DNA from 3 places in the Streptomyces cyslabdanicus genome. Region 3 is predicted to be linked to each of the others. Evidence: predicted binding sites of a transcription regulator. Region 3 holds the regulator's gene; each other region holds the start of a gene.
The links. Region 3 encodes HrcA, which represses chaperone genes, less so after heat shock. Its sites were predicted from a motif close to TTNGCACTCNGNNNNNCNGAGTGCNAA; they were not measured.
Positions count from the first base shown of each region.

Region 1: a site for HrcA is predicted at 3,044-3,070, ahead of groL (chaperonin GroEL). Genes of this name have one in related genera too.
Region 2: a site for HrcA is predicted at 2,259-2,285, ahead of groES (co-chaperone GroES). Genes of this name have one in related genera too.

Region 1 covers NZ_JBQRUW010000028.1:131,236-137,692, reverse strand. The annotation lists gene ACTYVM_RS17745 (glucosyl-3-phosphoglycerate synthase) at 1-153, opposite strand, end outside; SAM riboswitch class I at 310-478, shown strand; gene thrC (threonine synthase) at 497-1,780, shown strand; gene ACTYVM_RS17735 (MoaD/ThiS family protein) at 1,777-2,052, shown strand; gene ACTYVM_RS17730 (cold-shock protein) at 2,483-2,686, shown strand; gene groL (chaperonin GroEL) at 3,232-4,854, shown strand; gene ACTYVM_RS17720 (Uma2 family endonuclease) at 4,936-5,607, opposite strand; gene ACTYVM_RS17715 (hypothetical protein) at 5,667-6,457, opposite strand, start outside.
Region 2 covers NZ_JBQRUW010000063.1:35,393-41,849, forward strand. The annotation lists gene ACTYVM_RS32140 (class I SAM-dependent methyltransferase) at 1-227, opposite strand, end outside; gene ACTYVM_RS32145 (polysaccharide deacetylase family protein) at 318-1,256, shown strand; partial or broken gene ACTYVM_RS32150 (polysaccharide deacetylase family protein) at 1,253-2,088, shown strand; gene groES (co-chaperone GroES) at 2,432-2,740, shown strand; gene groL (chaperonin GroEL) at 2,867-4,492, shown strand; gene ACTYVM_RS32165 (MBL fold metallo-hydrolase) at 4,651-5,367, shown strand; gene ACTYVM_RS32170 (ester cyclase) at 5,399-6,106, opposite strand; gene ACTYVM_RS32175 (SDR family NAD(P)-dependent oxidoreductase) at 6,204-6,457, opposite strand, start outside.
Region 3 covers NZ_JBQRUW010000048.1:7,243-13,699, forward strand. The annotation lists gene hemW (radical SAM family heme chaperone HemW) at 1-1,220, shown strand, start outside; gene ACTYVM_RS27630 (DUF3097 domain-containing protein) at 1,329-2,096, opposite strand; gene ACTYVM_RS27635 (MBL fold metallo-hydrolase) at 2,295-3,026, opposite strand; gene hrcA (heat-inducible transcriptional repressor HrcA) at 3,285-4,301, shown strand; gene dnaJ (molecular chaperone DnaJ) at 4,302-5,441, shown strand; gene ACTYVM_RS27650 (nitronate monooxygenase) at 5,683-6,457, shown strand, end outside.

The DNA.
Region 1 (6,457 bases), on a different contig from region 3:
GATGTCGCCGACCGTCGCCTCCTCGTTCAGCGCGGGCAGCACCACGGAGACCGACTGACCGGTGCGCTGCTTGGCCGCCAGGACCTGGTGGAGCGGCCGGTCGGCCACGGACCAGGAGCGGCTGGCCAGCCAGCGCTCGACTTCTTCCAGCACGGTCGGCGGCTCCTCACTGCTGTCTCACGGTGTCGTCCCGCAGAGTCGTCTCGCGCTTCGGACGACCGTCTCCACCCTTGTGGCCTTCCGTTACAGTCTGAACAACGCGGACGACCATCCCATGCCGGGGGTCGCCTCCGCGTCACAACCGCATACCGCTCATCCAGAGGGGCAGAGGGACACGGCCCGATGAAGCCCCGGCAACCCTCCAGCCGGTTCTCGTGACACCGCTGTGCGCGCACAGCGGATCGTCTTCGCGAGGCTCCCGGCTAGGGAAGGTGCCAAATCCGTCTCACGGCGAGATGCGTCGTGAGGAAGATGAGGAGAAAGGGCCTCGCCTCACATGGCTGTGCAGACCGTCGCAAGCAGCACCGACTCCACCGTAGACCTCGGCCCCGCCGCCGCGCTGAGCTGCCGCGAGTGCGGCCACCGCGTCCCGCTCGGCCCGGTCTTCGCCTGCGAGGAGTGTTTCGGCCCGCTGGAGATCGCCTACGACTTCTCGGCCCACGACGCCGAGGAGTTGCGCAAGAGGATCGAAGCGGGCCCCGCGAACATCTGGCGCTACGCGCCGCTGCTGCCCGTCCCCGCGGACGTCGCAGGCAAGCCGAACCTGAACCCGGGCTGGACCAAGCTCGTCCGGGCCGACCGCCTCGCCCGCGAACTGGGGGTGACCGGCGGGCTGTACGTGAAGGACGACTCCGGCAACCCGACGCACTCCTTCAAGGACCGCGTGGTCGCCCAGGCGCTGGAAGCGGCCCGCGCCTTCGGCTACACCACGCTCTCCTGCTCCTCGACCGGCAACCTGGCCGGCGCCGTCGGCGCCGCGGCCGCCCGCGCCGGACTGCGCTCGTGCGTGTTCATCCCGCACGACCTGGAGCAGGGCAAGATCGTGATGGCCGCGGTCTACGGCGGCGAACTCGTCGGCATCGAGGGCAACTACGACGACGTCAACCGCTTCTGCTCCGAACTGATCGGCGATCCGGCCGGCGAGGGCTGGGGCTTCGTCAACGTCAACCTGCGGCCGTACTACGCCGAGGGCTCCAAGACGCTGGCGTACGAGATCTGCGAGCAGCTCGGCTGGCGGCTGCCGGACCAGATCGTCGTGCCGATCGCGTCCGGCTCCCAGCTCACCAAGATCGACAAGGGGCTGCGGGAGCTGATCGAGCTCGGGCTGGTCGAGGACAGGCCGTACAAGATCTTCGGCGCCCAGGCCGAGGGCTGCTCGCCGGTGTCCACCGCCTTCAAGGCAGGACACGACGTCGTGCGCCCGCAGAAGCCGGACACGATCGCCAAGTCCCTGGCCATCGGCAACCCGGCCGACGGCCCGTACGTCCTGGACATCGCGCGCCGCACCGGCGGCGCGGTGGAGGACGTGACCGACGAGCAGATCGTCGACGCGATCAGGCTGCTGGCGCGGACCGAGGGCATCTTCGCCGAGACCGCGGGCGGGGTGACGGTCGGCGTCACGAAGAAGCTGGTCGAGAACGGCGTCCTCGACCCGACGAAGACCACCGTTGTCCTCAACACCGGCGACGGACTGAAGACGCTGGACGCGGTGGCCGGTACCGGCCTGACCGCGACGATCCGTCCGACCCTGGACTCCTTCCGAGAGGCTGGCCTGGCATGAGCGTGACCGTTCGCATCCCCACCATCCTGCGCACCTACACCGGCGGCCGGGCCGAGGTGGACGCCGAGGGCGCGACCCTGGCCGACGTCATCTCGGACCTGGAGAAGAACCACACGGGCATCGCCGCACGGGTCCTGGACGACCAGGGCAAGCTGCGCCGCTTCGTCAACGTCTACGTCAACGACGACGACGTCCGGTTCGAGCAGGGGCTCGAGACGGCCACCCCGGACGGCGCGGGCGTCTCGATCATCCCGGCGGTGGCCGGCGGCTGATCATCACCTTCGGTCATTGCGGTCACGCAGAGTTCACCGAGTTGCCCCTTCCGTGAGAGAAGCGGAGGGGGCAATTCTGTGTGATTGAGCGCGGTAGAGTTGGGGAACGCGCCCTCGAACTCGGAATCCGGGGCCATGGATTCCTGCCGCGGACCCGGTAAGAAGTAGCCAAACTCTGCGAGCCTTTTGCGGCATTTGCCTTGTTTATGAGGCCCGACTTGCCCTGAGTTCACGTGAATTCTTCCAATATTCCGGACCGCGTGCGTCCAGATTTCTCGTCCGATTGACCTGTTGCAGACGGCAGTTGGACAGATACATTCAGCCGCGGTCGACGCGTTCCGGCGCACGCCCCCGATCCACGGGGGGTGAGGTCTGACCCGGGTCCGCGAAGTGTGGATCTGTGCAAGGGCCAGTAATAGGGGAGTTGGGCATGGCTCAGGGCACCGTCAAGTGGTTCAACGCGGAGAAGGGGTACGGCTTCATCGCGGTCGACGGTGGTGCGGACGTTTTCGTCCACTACAGCGCGATCCAGATGGACGGCTACCGCTCGCTGGAAGAGGGTCAGCGGGTCGAGTTCGAGATCTCGCAGGGTCAGAAGGGTCCGCAGGCCGACATGGTCCGCGTCTCGGCCTGAATCGCGCGACCACCGCAAGCGACGTTCTTCTTCGGAAGGGCCCGCACCTCCGCTGCCGGGGTGCGGGCCCTTCGCCGTGCCCGCGCGCCGCGCGTCCGTGCGCCCGCACGGCCGCACGGCGCGCCACGCCCGAGTCGGCGCACCGTGCGCTTCTGTGGCCGCCCCGTCGGGTTCGCGCGGCCGCGTGCTCCTGCGGCCTGCCTCGCCCGCCCCGCCCGTGTTGGCACAGCCGCGCGCTTCCCGCGGCCCGCCGTGTCCGTGTTCGCGCCCGGCTGAGTCCCCTCGCCGCCCCGAAGGCGCTTGCGCCCACCCGTCACCCGACCACCACCCCTCATCGAGCCCGCTTCGCGGGCGCACCTTGCACTCGAGGGGGTCGAGTGCTAATCATTGGCGTTAGCACTCTGAAGGTGAGAGTGACAACGAGGACCGGGTCGGTGAGGCCCGCAGGCCGGGTGGGGCAAGGAACCACTGGTCGGCGAGCCGTCCGTCGCGGGCGCGGGCGCGGTCCGAAGGAATCACCCCCAGTCCTGGAGGGACCACTTCACATGGCCAAGATCATCGCGTTCGACGAGGAGGCGCGGCGAGGCCTCGAGCGCGGCATGAACCAGCTCGCGGACGCCGTCAAGGTGACCCTCGGCCCCAAGGGCCGCAACGTCGTCCTCGAGAAGAAGTGGGGCGCCCCCACGATCACCAACGACGGTGTCTCCATCGCCAAGGAGATCGAGCTCGAGGACCCGTACGAGAAGATCGGCGCCGAGCTGGTCAAGGAAGTCGCCAAGAAGACGGACGACGTCGCCGGTGACGGTACGACCACCGCGACCGTGCTCGCCCAGGCCCTGGTCAAGGAAGGCCTGCGCAACGTCGCCGCCGGTGCCAACCCGATGGCCCTGAAGCGCGGTATCGAGAAGGCCGTCGAGGCCGTCTCCGCCGCCCTGCTCGACCAGGCCAAGGAGGTCGAGACCAAGGAGCAGATCGCCTCCACCGCCTCCATCTCCGCCGCCGACACCCAGATCGGCGAGCTGATCGCCGAGGCCATGGACAAGGTCGGCAAGGAAGGCGTCATCACCGTCGAGGAGTCGCAGACCTTCGGTCTCGAGCTCGAGCTCACCGAGGGCATGCGCTTCGACAAGGGCTACATCTCCGCCTACTTCGCGACCGACATGGAGCGCATGGAGGCGTCGCTCGAGGACCCGTACATCCTCATCGCCAACTCCAAGATCTCCTCGGTCAAGGACCTGCTCCCGCTCCTGGAGAAGGTCATGCAGTCGGGCAAGCCGCTGCTGATCATCGCCGAGGACGTCGAGGGCGAGGCCCTGTCGACCCTGGTCGTCAACAAGATCCGCGGCACCTTCAAGTCCGTCGCCGTCAAGGCCCCGGGCTTCGGCGACCGCCGCAAGGCCATGCTCGGCGACATCGCCATCCTCACGGGCGGCGAGGTCATCTCCGAGGAGGTCGGCCTCAAGCTGGAGAACGCGACCCTGGACCTCCTGGGCCGCGCCCGCAAGGTCGTCATCACCAAGGACGAGACCACCATCGTCGACGGTGCCGGCTCCACCGACCAGGTCGCGGGCCGCGTGAACCAGATCCGCGCCGAGATCGAGAACAGCGACTCCGACTACGACCGCGAGAAGCTCCAGGAGCGCCTGGCCAAGCTCGCCGGCGGCGTCGCGGTCATCAAGGCCGGTGCCGCCACCGAGGTGGAGCTCAAGGAGCGCAAGCACCGCATCGAGGACGCCGTGCGCAACGCCAAGGCGGCCGTCGAGGAGGGCATCGTCGCCGGCGGTGGCGTGGCCCTGCTCCAGACCACCAGCGTCTTCGAGAAGCTGGAGCTCGAGGGTGACGAGGCGACCGGCGCCAACGCCGTGAAGCTGGCCCTGGAGGCCCCGCTGAAGCAGATCGCCGTCAACGGTGGTCTCGAAGGCGGCGTCGTCGTGGAGAAGGTGCGCAACCTGACCGTCGGCCACGGTCTGAACGCCGCCACCGGCGAGTACGTCGACATGATCGCCGAGGGCATCATCGACCCGGCGAAGGTGACCCGTTCCGCGCTGCAGAACGCCGCCTCCATCGCCGCGCTGTTCCTCACCACCGAGGCCGTCATCGCCGACAAGCCGGAGAAGGCCGCCGCGCCGGCCGGCGGCGGCATGCCGGGCGGTGACATGGACTTCTGATCCTCCCCGAGGATCGGACCCGTCCGACACGTACCGAGGGCGGCACTCCCTGTTCGACAGGGGGTGCCGCCCTCGGGCGTTTCAGTCGGCGTACCGCTTGAGCGGCTCGGTGTCCAGGGTGATGCTCACCGGGGGCGGGAGCTCGACCGTCGTCCCCCAGGGATAGGAAGGGGACTGCTGGTAGCGGCCGTCCTTGGGCTCGCTGTAGACCCTGATCGTGTTGTTGTCGCGGTCGATCAGCAGATAGACGGGAATTTCGGCTGCCGCATAGCCGACAGGCTTGTCGATGCGGTCGCGCTGGTCGGTGTCCCGGTCGTGGGAGGTGATTTCGACGGTCATCAGGATGCCGTCGGACCCGGACCACTCGCCGTGCCCCTCGAAGTGGCCCCGCCGTGCGAGAGCGCCATCCGTCCGAGCGCGGCCTTCACGGTACGCCTCGGTCTTGATGCCGGACTCGGGATAGAGGGCAAGGTCGGGCCGGTGCTGCATGCACTGCACCATGAGCCAGACAAAGATCTCGCGGTGATTGCCGTCCGGCATTGCCTTGACCTCTAGTTTTCCGTTGACGTACTCAAGCCGGACGGTCTCCGGCGCGCGGCGCTCCAGTTCCTCGAAATCCTCCACGCTGAGCGGGTCCCTGGTGCGGACCCGGCCGTCGACGAATTCGAGCCGTACGTTCTCGGGGGCCGCGGCGGCCAGGTCCTCGAAGTCCTCGATGGGCATCTGCGGGCGTTCGGCGGTGCTGCGGGTCATGGCTTCGCCTCCTCCCCTCCATCGTGCCCGCGGGTCGTGTCGTCGGACCGTAGGAGCCGTCATGCGGGTGTCCTTTCTCGTTGCTGCAGGGACATCGCAGCGCGGATCTCATCTGCGCGGACTCGGACCGCTGAAGCGGACAGGGGCGTATGGGGGCGGGCAGGGGAGCGTTCACCTCGGCACGCGCCGCACAGGCCGCCAGGCAGGGCCTCCGGGCGGCCCGGAGCGCGGCATTTCGCGCACTCCAGGACGCGCAGGGGTGGGCGTGGGGAGGACTTCGGCTCCGGTTTCGGCGGGAGCTTGTCGGTGAGGCGGCGGCGGAGCAGGGCCGCCGGATGGTGTACCGGCGTGGGCAGGCCGGTGGTCAGGGCGGCGACCACGGCCTCGTCGGTGGCCCCGCGCGCGAACCACTCCACCACCAGCGGCGCGAGCCGCGCGCAGTCCGCCTCGGAGAGCGAGAGCGCCGGGGTCGTACGGCCGAGGGCGGCGAGCAGGATGTGGGCGCGGGAGCGGGTGGGGCGGGCACGCTCCGGTGGCGCCGCCTCCTCCGGCACGTCGCCGCGCATGAACGCGGCCCACCAGGCGTCCTCCCGTGCGGTACGGGAGAACCACGTTCGGGTGATCCAGCGCCGGCTGCCCGTTCCTACGAGATGTTCCCGGCCCCGGCGCAAGTGGCCTGCCCGCTGGAGGTTGTTGAGGGCGGTGCGCAGGGCGCACTGGCCGTACGGGAGCGTCTTGGCCAGCGTCTTCACACAGATGTCGGCGCCCTCGGGGAGGCGGTCGATGAACGCGGCGATGGCCGCCTCGCGGGGCGGCAGGTCCGTGAAGTCGTGTGCGGTGCGGGGGAGTT
Region 2 (6,457 bases), on a different contig from region 3:
GGCGTGAAGAACATCCGCCCCGCGTCCTCGGCCCCGAACTTCGCGGCCGCCCGCTGCCGCAGCCGGGCCTGGCCGAGCGCCGCCGACACCAGTTCGGCGGGGTGCTCACGGCGCAGCCGGGTGGCGACGGCGAGTTCGTCGGCGGGTCCGGTGCCGCGCACCTCGTCGAGGAGGGCGCGGCCCTCGGGGGTGAGCAGCGAGGCGAAGGCGTGGAGGTGGTCGTTCACCGGCTCATTGTGGGCCAGTCGGCGGACGGTGTGCCTCCGGCCGCGGTGTCGCCCCGGCTTCGGGGCGGTCGCCTGCGAGGATTCGGCACCATGGGAGTGGTAGTACAAAATGATAAAAATTACCCGGAAAGGTTCTTGATTCGCCGACCCCGGATCCGCGGCGGGCTCACGGTGCTCGCCGTCGCCGCCCTCGCCGCCGGCTGCGCGCAGCCGGGCACGCGGGTACGCCCGGTCCCCGGCCCGCCGCACCCCCAGGCGCCGCCCGTCGCCGCCCCCGGCTCCTACGCGGACCGTCTGCGCACCGCCTACGCGCAGCGGGTGGCCGTCGCCCGGCGCTGGAGCCTGGAGCGGGTCCCGCTGATCCCCCCACAGCCGCCCAGGACGAAGCCGAGGGCCACCGCCCGCGCCGGTTTCGAGGTGAGGCACCAGCGGGACTGGAACCTGCCTCCGGTCTTCACGACGGTCCCCACCAAGGACAAGGTCGTCTTCCTCACCATCGACGACGGAGCGGAGAAGGACCCGGAGTTCCTGCGGATGATGCGGGACCTGAAGATCCCTTACACGGCGTTCCTCACCGACGACCTCATCAGGGGCGACTACGGCTACTTCCGGAGGATGCAGGGCCAGGGGGTCACCCTCAACAACCACACCCTGCACCACCCCTACCTGCCGGGTCTGTCCTACGACCAGCAGAAGAGCGAGATCTGCGGCATGCAGGACATCATGGAGGAACGGTTCGGCAAGCGCCCGAGGATGTTCCGCCCGCCCTACGGCAACTACAACCAGGACACCCTGCGCGCCGCCAAGTCCTGCGGCATCGAGTACGCGCCCATCTGGAACGAGGAGGTCTTCGTCGACCACTGGGAGTTCCGCGAGGGTGACCAGCGGCTGCGGCCCGGCGACATCGTGCTCACCCACTTCCGGGGCCGCCGCCAGTGGAACGGCACGATGGCCGACGACATGCGCCGGTTCCTGGACAGGGTCACGGCCGACGGGTACGCGGTGGCCCGGCTGGAGGACTACCTGTGAGGCCGCGGCCCGTCCGGCCGTGGCAGTTGGCCGCGGCCCTGCTCACCACCGCGCTGCTGGCCGGCTGTGCCACGTCCGTCGACCCCATCGAACGGCTCGGACGCAAGGCGGCGCAGGGCGTACGACCGCAGAGCCCGTCGGCCGACCGGACCTACCGGCGCTGGGGACTCGAGGCGCCGCTGCCGGCGCCGCCGAAGCCGCCGGACCGTCCATCCCGGCCCGCGGGCGCCACCCCGCCCGCCGGCCCGCCCGAGGTCGTGGACCGCGTCGCGACCTCCGACCCGGTCGTCTTCCTCACCTACGACGACGGCGCGGAGAAGGACCCGCGGTTCGTCGACATGGTCCGTGAACTGAGGCTGCCGGTCAGCATGTTCCTCACGGACAGCGTCGTCGGGCCGGGTACGGGCACTTCGCGCGCCTGATGTCGGTCGGCGCGGACCTCCAGAACCACACCCTGGACCACCCCTCGCTGCGCGGCCTGCCCTACGGGGGTCAGCGCGCCGAGATCTGCGGCCAGCGGGACAGGATCCGCTCCCGCTTCGGCGTCAGCCCCCGCCTCTTCCGCCCGCCCTACGGCAGGTACGACAGGACGACCCTGCGCGCCGCCGCCGACTGCGGGGTCTCGGCGGTGGTCCTGTGGCGCGGCGTCACGACCGACAACGGCCTGCGCTTCCGGCACGGCCCCCACGAACTGCGCGCCGGTGACATCCTCCTCGTCGCCTCGGGCGACGACGACCTCGACGGCCCGCCCCTGCGCGACCGCACGACCCGCCTGCTCCGCAGAATCCAGGAGAGCGGCCTGACGGTGGGCCGCCTGCAGGACTACCTCTGAGCTTCTCGGCCGAGTCCGGCATCAGGAGCCGGTCCGGCGATTGAGGACGAGGCTGTCCAGGCCGAAGGGGGTCTGGGGGCGCAGCCCCCAGGGCCGGTCACCACAGCAGGGGGCACCTTGCACAGACGTGGGCAAAAACCGCACCCCACCGCCGACGCGCCACGAGGCAATTGGCACTCCGCTTGACCGAGTGCTAACGACGGTCATAGTCTCAGGTCTGGCACTCCCCCCTGGAGAGTGCCAACACAGCGACGGGCAGGTCCGGCACCCGCGACGACGGATCGACCTGGTCGCCACCTCAGACAGTTAACCCCGTGAGATCTCCGAAGGGGGAGGTCGGATCGTGACGACCGCCAGCACCAAGGTTGCCATCAAGCCGCTCGAGGACCGCATCGTGGTCCAGCCGCTGGACGCCGAGCAGACCACGGCCTCTGGCCTGGTCATCCCGGACACCGCGAAGGAGAAGCCCCAGGAGGGCGTCGTCCTGGCCGTGGGCCCGGGCCGCTTCGAGGACGGCAACCGTCTTCCGCTCGACGTGAAGGTCGGCGACGTCGTGCTTTACAGCAAGTACGGCGGCACCGAGGTGAAGTACAACAACGAGGAGTACCTCGTCCTCTCGGCTCGCGACGTCCTCGCGATCATCGAGAAGTAGTTCACCCGCTTCTTCACGAAGCAGAGGCAATTCTGAGCTGCGCCCCTGGCCCCCCGCGACCGATAAGAAGCCGGGCGCCCGGGGCGCAGTGTCTTACCACCAGATTCCGAGAGGGCTCCCGCTGCCATGGCGAAGATCCTGAAGTTCGACGAGGACGCCCGTCGCGCCCTCGAGCGCGGCGTCAACAAGCTTGCCGACACGGTCAAGGTGACGATCGGCCCCAAGGGCCGCAACGTCGTCATCGACAAGAAGTTCGGCGCGCCCACCATCACCAACGACGGCGTCACCATCGCCCGCGAGGTCGAGATCGAGGACCCGTACGAGAACCTCGGCGCCCAGCTGGTGAAGGAGGTGGCGACCAAGACCAACGACATCGCGGGTGACGGCACCACCACCGCCACCGTGCTCGCCCAGGCGCTCGTGCGCGAGGGCCTGAAGAACGTCGCCGCGGGCGCCTCCCCGGCCGCGCTGAAGAAGGGCATCGACGCCGCGGTCAAGGCCGTCTCCGACGATCTGCACGCCTCGGCCCGCCCGATCGACGAGAAGTCCGACATCGCCGCCGTCGCCGGGCTGTCCGCCCAGGACCAGCAGGTCGGCGAGCTCATCGCCGAGGCGATGGACAAGGTCGGCAAGGACGGCGTCATCACCGTCGAGGAGTCCAACACCTTCGGTCTGGAGCTGGACTTCACCGAGGGCATGGCCTTCGACAAGGGCTACCTGTCCCCGTACTTCGTCACGGACCAGGAGCGTATGGAGGCCGTCCTCGACGACCCGTACATCCTGATCCACCAGGGCAAGATCTCCGCCATCGCGGACCTGCTCCCGCTCCTCGAGAAGATCATCCAGGCCAACGCCTCGAAGCCGCTGCTGATCATCGCCGAGGACGTCGACGGCGAGGCCCTGTCGACCCTGGTCGTCAACAAGATCCGCGGCACGTTCAACGCCGTGGCCGTCAAGGCCCCCGGCTTCGGCGACCGCCGCAAGGCGATGCTCCAGGACATGGCGGTCCTCACCGGCGCCACGGTCATCTCCGAGGAGGTCGGTCTCAAGGTCGACCAGGCCGGTCTCGACGTCCTCGGCTCCGCCCGCCGCGTCACCGTCACCAAGGACGACACCACGATCGTCGACGGCGCCGGCAACAAGGAGGACGTGGAGGGTCGCGTCTCCCAGATCAAGGCCGAGATCGAGAACACCGACTCCGACTGGGACCGTGAGAAGCTCCAGGAGCGCCTCGCGAAGCTGGCCGGCGGCGTGTGCGTGATCAAGGTCGGCGCCGCCACCGAGGTGGAGCTGAAGGAGAAGAAGCACCGTCTGGAGGACGCCATCTCCGCGACCCGCGCCGCGGTCGAGGAGGGCATCGTCTCCGGTGGTGGCTCCGCGCTCGTCCACGCCGTGAAGGTCCTGGAGGGCAACCTCGACAAGACCGGCGACGAGGCCACGGGTGTCGCGGTCGTCCGCCGCGCCGCCGTCGAGCCGCTGCGCTGGATCGCCGAGAACGCCGGCCTCGAGGGCTACGTCATCGTCTCCAAGGTGGCGGAGCTGGAGAAGGGCAGCGGCTACAACGCCGCCACCGGCGAGTACGGCGACCTGATCAAGGCCGGCGTCATCGACCCGGTCAAGGTCACCCGCTCCGCCCTGGAGAACGCCGCCTCCATCGCCTCCCTCCTGCTCACGACCGAGACCCTGGTCGTCGAGAAGAAGGAAGAGGAAGAGCCGGCCGCCGCGGGCCACGGCCACGGCCACGCCCACTGAGCGCTGAGCTGAGCTGAGCCGAACCACCGGTGCCCGGCGCCCCTACGGGGGCGCCGGGCACCGGTGCGTCGACGTGCCCGACGTCCGGGAGGCACGGCCGAATCTGCTGTCGGCAGAGAGCGGCAGGACAGCGGGTGACAGCCCGTCAGAATGGCGGCATGAGGAAGAACATGCCCGTGCGCCGGCTGGACCTGGGGTACTTCATCCGGCCCGCGGTCGAGACGGGGACCGCGCAACCGCGCGTGGAGCCCGTGCTGGCCTACCTCGTGCGGCACGACCAGGGTCTGATCCTCTTCGACACGGGTATGGGCTCCGCGGACGGTGAGACCGAAGCGCACTACCGGCCCCGACGCCGTGCGCTGCCGGAGGCCCTGGCGGCGGCCGGAGCAGCCCCCGGGGACATCTCACTCGTGGTCAACTGCCACCTGCACTTCGACCACTGCGGCGGGAATCCCCTGCTGAGGGGCAAGCCCATCCTGGTCCAGGACGCGGAGTTGGCCACGGCCCGCCGGGGCGGCCACACCTTCGACGAGCTGATCGACTTCCCCGGCGCGACCTACGAGGAACTCACCGGCGAGGCCGAGATCCGGCCGGGCGTCTGGATCGTTCCGACTCCGGGCCACACCGAGGGCCACCAGTCCCTGGTGCTCCGCCAAGGCGACGGCACCGTGGTCCTCGCCGGTCAGGCACACGACTTCGCGTCCGAGTTCGCGTCGGACCACCTGGCTCGCCGAGCCGTGCTCACCGGCGCCGAACCACCGCTTCCCGCCTACCGGCCCTGGCTGGACCGGCTCATCGACTTCGATCCCCGCCGCGTGCTCTTCGCCCACGACTGCTCGGTCTGGGAACCGCCACACGACAGCGTCCCGGCGTGACCTTCGGCCCCCGCCCCGTGACGATCTCCGCCTACTGCTCCAACTCGTCCAGCGCCCCCAGTTGTTGCAGCAGCCCCAGTTGGTCGTGCTGCCACCACACCTCGGCGACCTTGCCGTCGTCGCCGAAGCGGAAGACGGTCATGCCGGTCATGGTGACCTGCCGGCCGGTGGGCGCGATGCCGAGGAACTCGCCCCGGTGCGTGGCGGTCCAGGTCCAGCGGGCGCAGACCCGGCTGCCCTGCGCCATCAGGTCCTCGACCGTGAACGAGGCGTCGAAGGCGTCGCGCCACATCCGGAAGTCGCGGCGGATGGCGTCCAGGCCGATGGTGACCTGGGGGTTGACGGGGTCGTGGCTGTGGCAGTCCTCGTCGATCAGGTCGTTGAGCGGCGGCAGCTCACCGGCGGCCGTCAGGGTGCCGTAGAAACGGCGCACGGCGATCTCGTGGAGCTGCTCGTCCCGCACCACGTCCAGGTCCGTGAAGGTGGGCATCTCGTCGCACAGGGCGACCAGGCCCCGGAAGATCTCGTCGGTCTCCGGCAGGTTCGAGCTCCGCATCGCCTCCTCGTACGACGGGAACTCCACCAGCTCGACGACGTGGGCCCCGTCCGACCGGTCCTTGCCGACGACCGTGTGCGTCGCGGTCCGCCTGCCCCCGGTCTTCTCGACCCAGTCGTCCAGCAGCCGGTTCATCTCCTCGAACCGGCTCGTCCTGCAGTCGATGAGCTGTACGAAGGTCATGACGCGCCTCCGGTCCCCTGGCCCGGTCTGGTGTTCCGTCGGTGCCATTTTCCCACCGGGGCGCCTCCGTCACCTCCGCACCGTCACCCGCGTACCGTCACTGCGGTCCGTACTTGCGGCCCGTCTTCGAGGTGATCCCGCCCAGCAGGCCGCGCGGTGCCACCTTCACCAGGCCCATCAGCGCCTTGTACCGCGGGTCCGGGACGGACAGGGTCTTGCCGTGGGCCAGGTCCGTCAGCGCCGCCGCGACCAGCTTGTCCGCGTCCAGCCACATCCAGTTCGGGATGTTGTCCGTGCCCATTCCGGCCCGCTCGTGGAACTCGGTGCGCACGAAGCCGGGGCACAGCGCCA
Region 3 (6,457 bases):
TTCCCGATGGTGAGCCCGTTCCCGATGACGGGGCGCTGCCCGTGCAGGCGTTCGCCGGGGCGGCCGAGCGGCCCCTCGGGTTCTACCTGCACGTCCCCTACTGCGCGACCCGCTGCGGGTACTGCGACTTCAACACCTACACCGCCACCGAGCTGCGCGGCACCGGCGGGGTGCTCGCCTCCCGGGACAACTACGCCGGGACGCTGACCGACGAGGTCCGCCTCGCCCGCAAGGTCCTCGGCGACGACCCGCGCGAGGTCCGCACGGTCTTCGTCGGCGGCGGCACGCCCACGCTGCTGCCCGCCGAGGACCTGGTGCGGATGCTGGGGGCGATCCGCGACGAGTTCGGCCTCGCGGCCGACGCCGAGATCACGACGGAGGCCAACCCGGAGTCGGTCGACCCGGCCTACCTGGCCACGCTCCGCGAGGGCGGCTTCAACCGGATCTCCCTCGGCATGCAGAGCGCCCGGCAGCACGTACTGAGGATCCTCGACCGCACCCACACGCCCGGCCGCCCCGAGGCCTGCGTGGCCGAGGCGCGCGCCGCCGGCTTCGAGCACGTCAACCTCGACCTGATCTACGGCACCCCCGGCGAGTCCGACGACGACTGGCGGGCCTCGCTGGACGCGGCCCTCGGCGCCGGCCCCGACCACGTCTCGGCGTACGCCCTGATCGTGGAGGAGGGCACCGGGCTCGCCCGCCGCATCCGCCGCGGGGAGGTCCCGATGACGGACGACGACGTGCACGCCGACCGCTACCTGATCGCCGAGGAGACCCTGTCCGCGGCGGGCTTCGAGTGGTACGAGGTGTCCAACTGGGCCACCTCGGAAGCCGGCCGCTGCCTGCACAACGAGCTGTACTGGCGCGGCGCCGACTGGTGGGGCGCGGGTCCCGGCGCGCACAGCCACGTGGGGGGCGTGCGCTGGTGGAACGTGAAGCATCCGGGTGCGTACGCGGCGGCCCTGGCGGCCGGCCGCTCGCCGGGCGCCGGCCGGGAACTCCTCACCGAGGAGGACCGCCGGGTGGAGCGCATCCTGCTGGAACTGCGGCTCCGGGAGGGCGTCCCGCTGGACCTGCTGCGCCCGGACGGCCTGACCGCGTCCCGGCGCGCACTGTCCGACGGGCTGCTCCAGGAGGCGCCGTACGAGGCGGGCCGCGCCGTGCTCACCCTGCGGGGCAGGCTCCTGGCCGACGCGGTGGTGCGGGACCTGGTGGACTGAGGCATTACCCCCGCAGCGGCGGGGAGGACGAACTGCTCGGCCGGGTGGACCAGCTGATCGACGGTTCACCCCCGCGTCGGCGGGGAACAGCCCACCGGTCCCGACATGTCAACGGCCCGGAGCACCCAGGGTTACGGTCACATGGTCGATGAGGCGCTCCACACTTCCCAGTAGCGCGGGCTCCAGGTCCTTGTACGAGTGGACCTTGGACAGGATCCCCTGCCAGGCCGCGCCCGTGTTGTCCGGCCAGCCCAGGGCGCGGCACACACCCGTCTTCCAGTCCTGGCCGCGGGGGACGCGGGGCCAGGACCCGATCCCGAGCGAGGACGGCTTCACGGCCTCCCAGACGTCGATGTACGGGTGGCCGACCACCAGGGCGTGCTCGCTGGTCACCGACTCGGCGATGCGCCACTCCTTGCTGCCGGGGACCAGGTGGTCCACGAGGACCCCGAGGCGGGCGTCCGGACCGGGCGCGAACGCCTCGACGACCGCCGGCAGGTCGTCGACGCCCTCCAGGTACTCCACGACCACGCCCTCGACGCGCAGGTCGTCGCCCCACACCTTCTCGACCAGCTCGGCGTCGTGCCGGCCCTCGACGTAGATGCGCCCGGCGCGGGCCACGCGCGCGCGTGCCTCGGGCACGGCGACCGAACCGGATGCCGTACGGGTGGGCCGTACCGGGCCGGACGACGGCTTCACCAGGGTGACCACCCGGCCCTCCAGCAGGAAACCGCCGGGTGCGAGCGGGAACACCCGGTGCTTGCCGAAGCGGTCCTCCAGCGTCACCGTGCCCGCCTCGCAGCGGATCACCGCCCCGCAGAAGCCGGTCCCGGGCTCCTCCACCACCAGACCCGGACCGGCGGGAACCTCCGGCACGGTCCGGGGCTTCTTCCAGGGGGGAGTGAGATCGGGCGAGTACACACGGGTGTGCGGGCCCGAAGGGCCCTCGTTGGAAGGGCGGTGGTGGGAGACGGGTGGGCGGGGGTGCGGGCCCGAAGGGCCCTCGTTGGAAGGGCGGTGGTGGGAGACGGGCGGGCGCATTCGAGTGACTATATGGACAGGGTCCGGGTCCGATCAGCGCGACACGCCGAAGCGCGCGGCCAGCGCGTCCCGCTGGGCGCGGACGAAGGCGGCGTCCACCACCGCTCCGTGGCCGGGGACGTACAGCGCGTCCTCGCCGCCGAGGGCCAGCAGCCGGTCGAGGGCGGCGGGCCACCGGGACGGCACGGCGTCCGGGCCCGCCTGGGGTTCGCCGGACTCCTCGACCAGGTCGCCGCAGAACACCACGGTCGGGTCGCCCGGCACCACCACCGCGAGGTCGTGCGGGGAGTGCGCCGCACCCATGTTCGCCAGCAGCACCTCCCGCCCGCCGCCGAGCCGGAGGGTGAGCCGGTCGCGGACCTCGCGGCCGGGCCGTACCAGGACGGCCGCCGCCTCCTCGGCCTCCCTGGCGTCCAGCCCCTGGCGCACCGCGTCTTCGCGCAGCTCCGCGCGCTCGCCGCGGTCGCCGAACACCGCGTTCGCGCCCTCGGCGGCGAAGATCTCCGCGCCGGTGAACTCCGCCGCCCCGAAGACGTGGTCGAAGTGGGCGTGGGTGAGCGCGAGATGTGTCACATCACCACCGGCGAGCGTTCGCGCCCACGCACGCAGCCGTGCGCCCTCCGCGCGGCTCGAACCCGCGTCGACCAGCAGCGCGGTGCCCTCCCCGAGCACCAGCCCGGTCGTGCAGTCCCACACGGGAAGACGGCAGCGCCCGACCCCGTCCGCCAGCGGTTCCCAGCCCGGCTCTTTCCCCGTCACGGTCATGGTCGCGTTGATACCACGGTCATGGTCACGGCCACAGGGTGACGCCAAGGTCTCAAGGGGGAGGGGTGACGGCAAGGCCCCAAGAGAGGCGACATCCCGGCCGATCCCGGGTGATCCCGGTCCCGACCTCGCAGGCTGTCGGGGCCCGGCCTTGCCGGGGGCGTACCCGGCGGCCGTACACTGGGCCGGGTAGAGCTGGCACTCCTATGCGCAGAGTGCCAGGCGGGTGGCCGAGGAACGACCCTGGAGGTGTGCGCGATGCTCAGCGAGCGGCGGCTTCAGGTGTTGCGCGCCATCGTCCAGGACTACGTCGGCACCGAGGAGCCGGTGGGTTCCAAGGCCCTCACCGAGCGGCACGGCCTGGGCGTCTCACCGGCCACGGTCCGCAACGACATGGCGGCCCTGGAGGACGAGGGCTACATCGCCCAGCCGCACACCAGTGCCGGCCGTATCCCCACCGACAAGGGGTACCGCCTGTTCGTCGACAAGCTGGCCGAGGTCAAGCCGATGACCGCGCCCGAGCGGCGCGCCATCCACCACTTCCTCGACGGCGCCGTCGACCTCGACGACGTGGTGGCCCGCACGGTGCGGCTGCTCGCGCAGCTGACCCGGCAGGTCGCCGTCGTGCAGTACCCGTCGCTGACCCGTTCGACCGTGCGGCACGTGGAACTGCTGGCGCTCGCGCCCGCACGCGTGATGCTCGTGCTGATCACGGACACCGGCCGGGTCGAGCAGCGGATGATCGACTGCCCGGCGCCCTTCGGGGAGACCTCCCTGGCCGACCTGCGGGCGCGGCTGAACAGCCGGGTCGCGGGCCGCCGGTTCACGGACGTCCCGCACCTCGTCGAGGACCTGCCCGACGGCTTCGACGTCGAGGACCGGGGCACCGTCGCGACCGTGCTGTCCACCCTGCTGGAAACGCTCGTCGAGGAGAACGAGGAGCGGCTGGTCATCGGCGGCACCGCCAACCTCACCCGCTTCGCGCACGACTTCCCGCTCACGATCCGGCCCGTACTGGAGGCGCTGGAGGAGCAGGTCGTGCTGCTGAGGCTGCTCGGTGAGACGCAGAATCCGGGCATGACCGTGCGCATCGGTCACGAGAACGCCCATGAAGGACTCAACTCCACGTCCATCGTGTCGGTCGGCTACGGTTCGGGCGGCGAGGCAGTGGCCAAGCTCGGCGTGGTCGGACCGACCCGCATGGATTACCCGGGAACGATGGGAGCGGTACGCGCAGTGGCACGGTACGTCGGACAGATCCTGGCGGAGTCTTAGGTGGCCACGGACTACTACGCCGTACTCGGCGTACGCCGCGACGCGTCGCAGGACGAGATCAAGAAGGCGTTCCGCCGGCTCGCCCGCGAGCTGCACCCGGACGTCAATCCCGATCCCAAGACGCAGGAGCGGTTCAAGGAGATCAACGCCGCCTACGAGGTGCTCTCCGACCCGCAGAAGAAGCAGGTCTACGATCTCGGCGGCGACCCCCTCTCGCAGTCCGGTGGGGGCGGCGCGGGCGGCTTCGGAGCCGGCGGTTCCTTCGGGAACTTCTCCGACATCATGGACGCCTTCTTCGGCACGGCGTCGCAGCGCGGACCGCGCTCGCGCACGCGCCGGGGCCAGGACGCGATGATCCGGCTCGAGGTCGAGCTGGACGAGGCGGCCTTCGGCACCACGAAGGACATCCAGGTCGACACGGCCGTCGTCTGCAACACGTGCAGCGGCGAGGGCGCGGCCCCGGGCACCACCGCGCAGACGTGCGACATGTGCCGCGGCCGGGGTGAGGTCTCGCAGGTCACCCGGTCCTTCCTGGGCCAGGTCATGACGTCGCGCCCGTGCCCCCAGTGCCAGGGCTTCGGCACGGTGGTGCCCACCCCGTGCCCGGAGTGCGCCGGTGACGGCCGCATCCGCGCCCGCCGCACCCTGACCGTGAAGATCCCGGCCGGTGTCGACAACGGCACGCGCATCCAGCTCGCGGGTGAGGGCGAGGTCGGCCCCGGCGGCGGTCCGGCCGGTGACCTGTACGTCGAGATCCACGAGCTGCCGCACTCGACCTTCCAGCGGCGCGGTGACGACCTGCACTGCACGGTCACCATCCCGATGACCGCGGCGTCCCTCGGCACCAAGGTGCCGCTGGAGACCCTGGACGGCCTGGAGGAGGTCGACATCCGTCCGGGCACCCAGTCCGGCCAGTCGATCCCGCTGCACGGCCGGGGCGTCACGCACCTGCGTGGCGGCGGCCGGGGCGACCTCATCGTGCACGTCGAGGTCCAGACCCCGACCAAGCTCGACCCCGAGCAGGAACGCCTGCTGCGCGAGCTGTCCAAGCTGCGCGGCGAGGAACGCCCACAGGGCCAGTTCCAGCCGGGGCAGCAGGGTTTGTTCTCGCGGCTGAAGGACGCGTTCAACGGGCGCTGACACCGGGTGGGTCTGCCGGGGGTCCGGGGGTCGTCCCCCGGGCAGGCACAGTCAGCCGGGGCAGCAGGGGTTGTTCTCGCGGCTGAAGGACGCGTTCAACGGGCGCTGACGCGGGACTGGGGCCAGCCGGGGCCCGGGGGATCGTCCCCCCGGGCCGGTGCGGTCTGGAGGGGTTTCCTCCGGCATATGCCAGAGGTCGCCCGGATGTGGACTCGTCCCAAGGACGTGACAACATGCCGTCATGTCCTCCGCACTGACCGATCTCTTCCCGCACCCGATCGTGCAGGCGCCGATGGCGGGCGGTCCCGCGGTGCCGCCGCTCGCCGCGGCGGTGTCCGATGCCGGCGGACTCGGGTTCCTCGCCGCCGGTTACAAGACCGCCGACGGCATGTACCAGGAGATCAAGCAGCTGCGCGGACTGACCGGCCGCCCCTTCGGCGTCAACGTGTTCATGCCGCAGCCGGAGAGCACCGAGACCGCCGCCGTCGACCTCTACGCGCACCAGCTCGCCGGCGAGTCCAGCTGGTACGAGACCGAGCTCGGCGACCCGGAGTCCGGACGCGACGACGGCTACGACGCCAAGCTCGCCGTGCTCCTGGACGACCCGGTGCCGGTGGTCTCCTTCCACTTCGGCGTGCCCGCCCGCGAGGTCGTGGACTCCCTGCACCGGGTCGGCAGCTTCGTCCTGGCCACCGCCACCACCGTCGAGGAGGCGCTCGCCGTGGACCGGTCGGGCGCGGACGCGGTGATCGCCCAGGGCGTGGAGGCCGGCGGCCACCAGGGCACCCACCGCGACGTGCCGGAGCAGGACGGCGCCGGGATCGGCGTGCTCTCGCTCGTCGCCCAGATCCGTGAGGCGGTCGGCCTGCCGATCATCGCCACGGGCGGCATCATGCGCGGCAGCCAGATCGCCGCCGTGCTCGCGGCGGGCGCCGGCGCGGCCCAGCTCGGCACCGCCTTCCTGGCCACCCCCGAATCCGGCGCGCACGACCGGCACAAGCAGGCGCTGACCGACC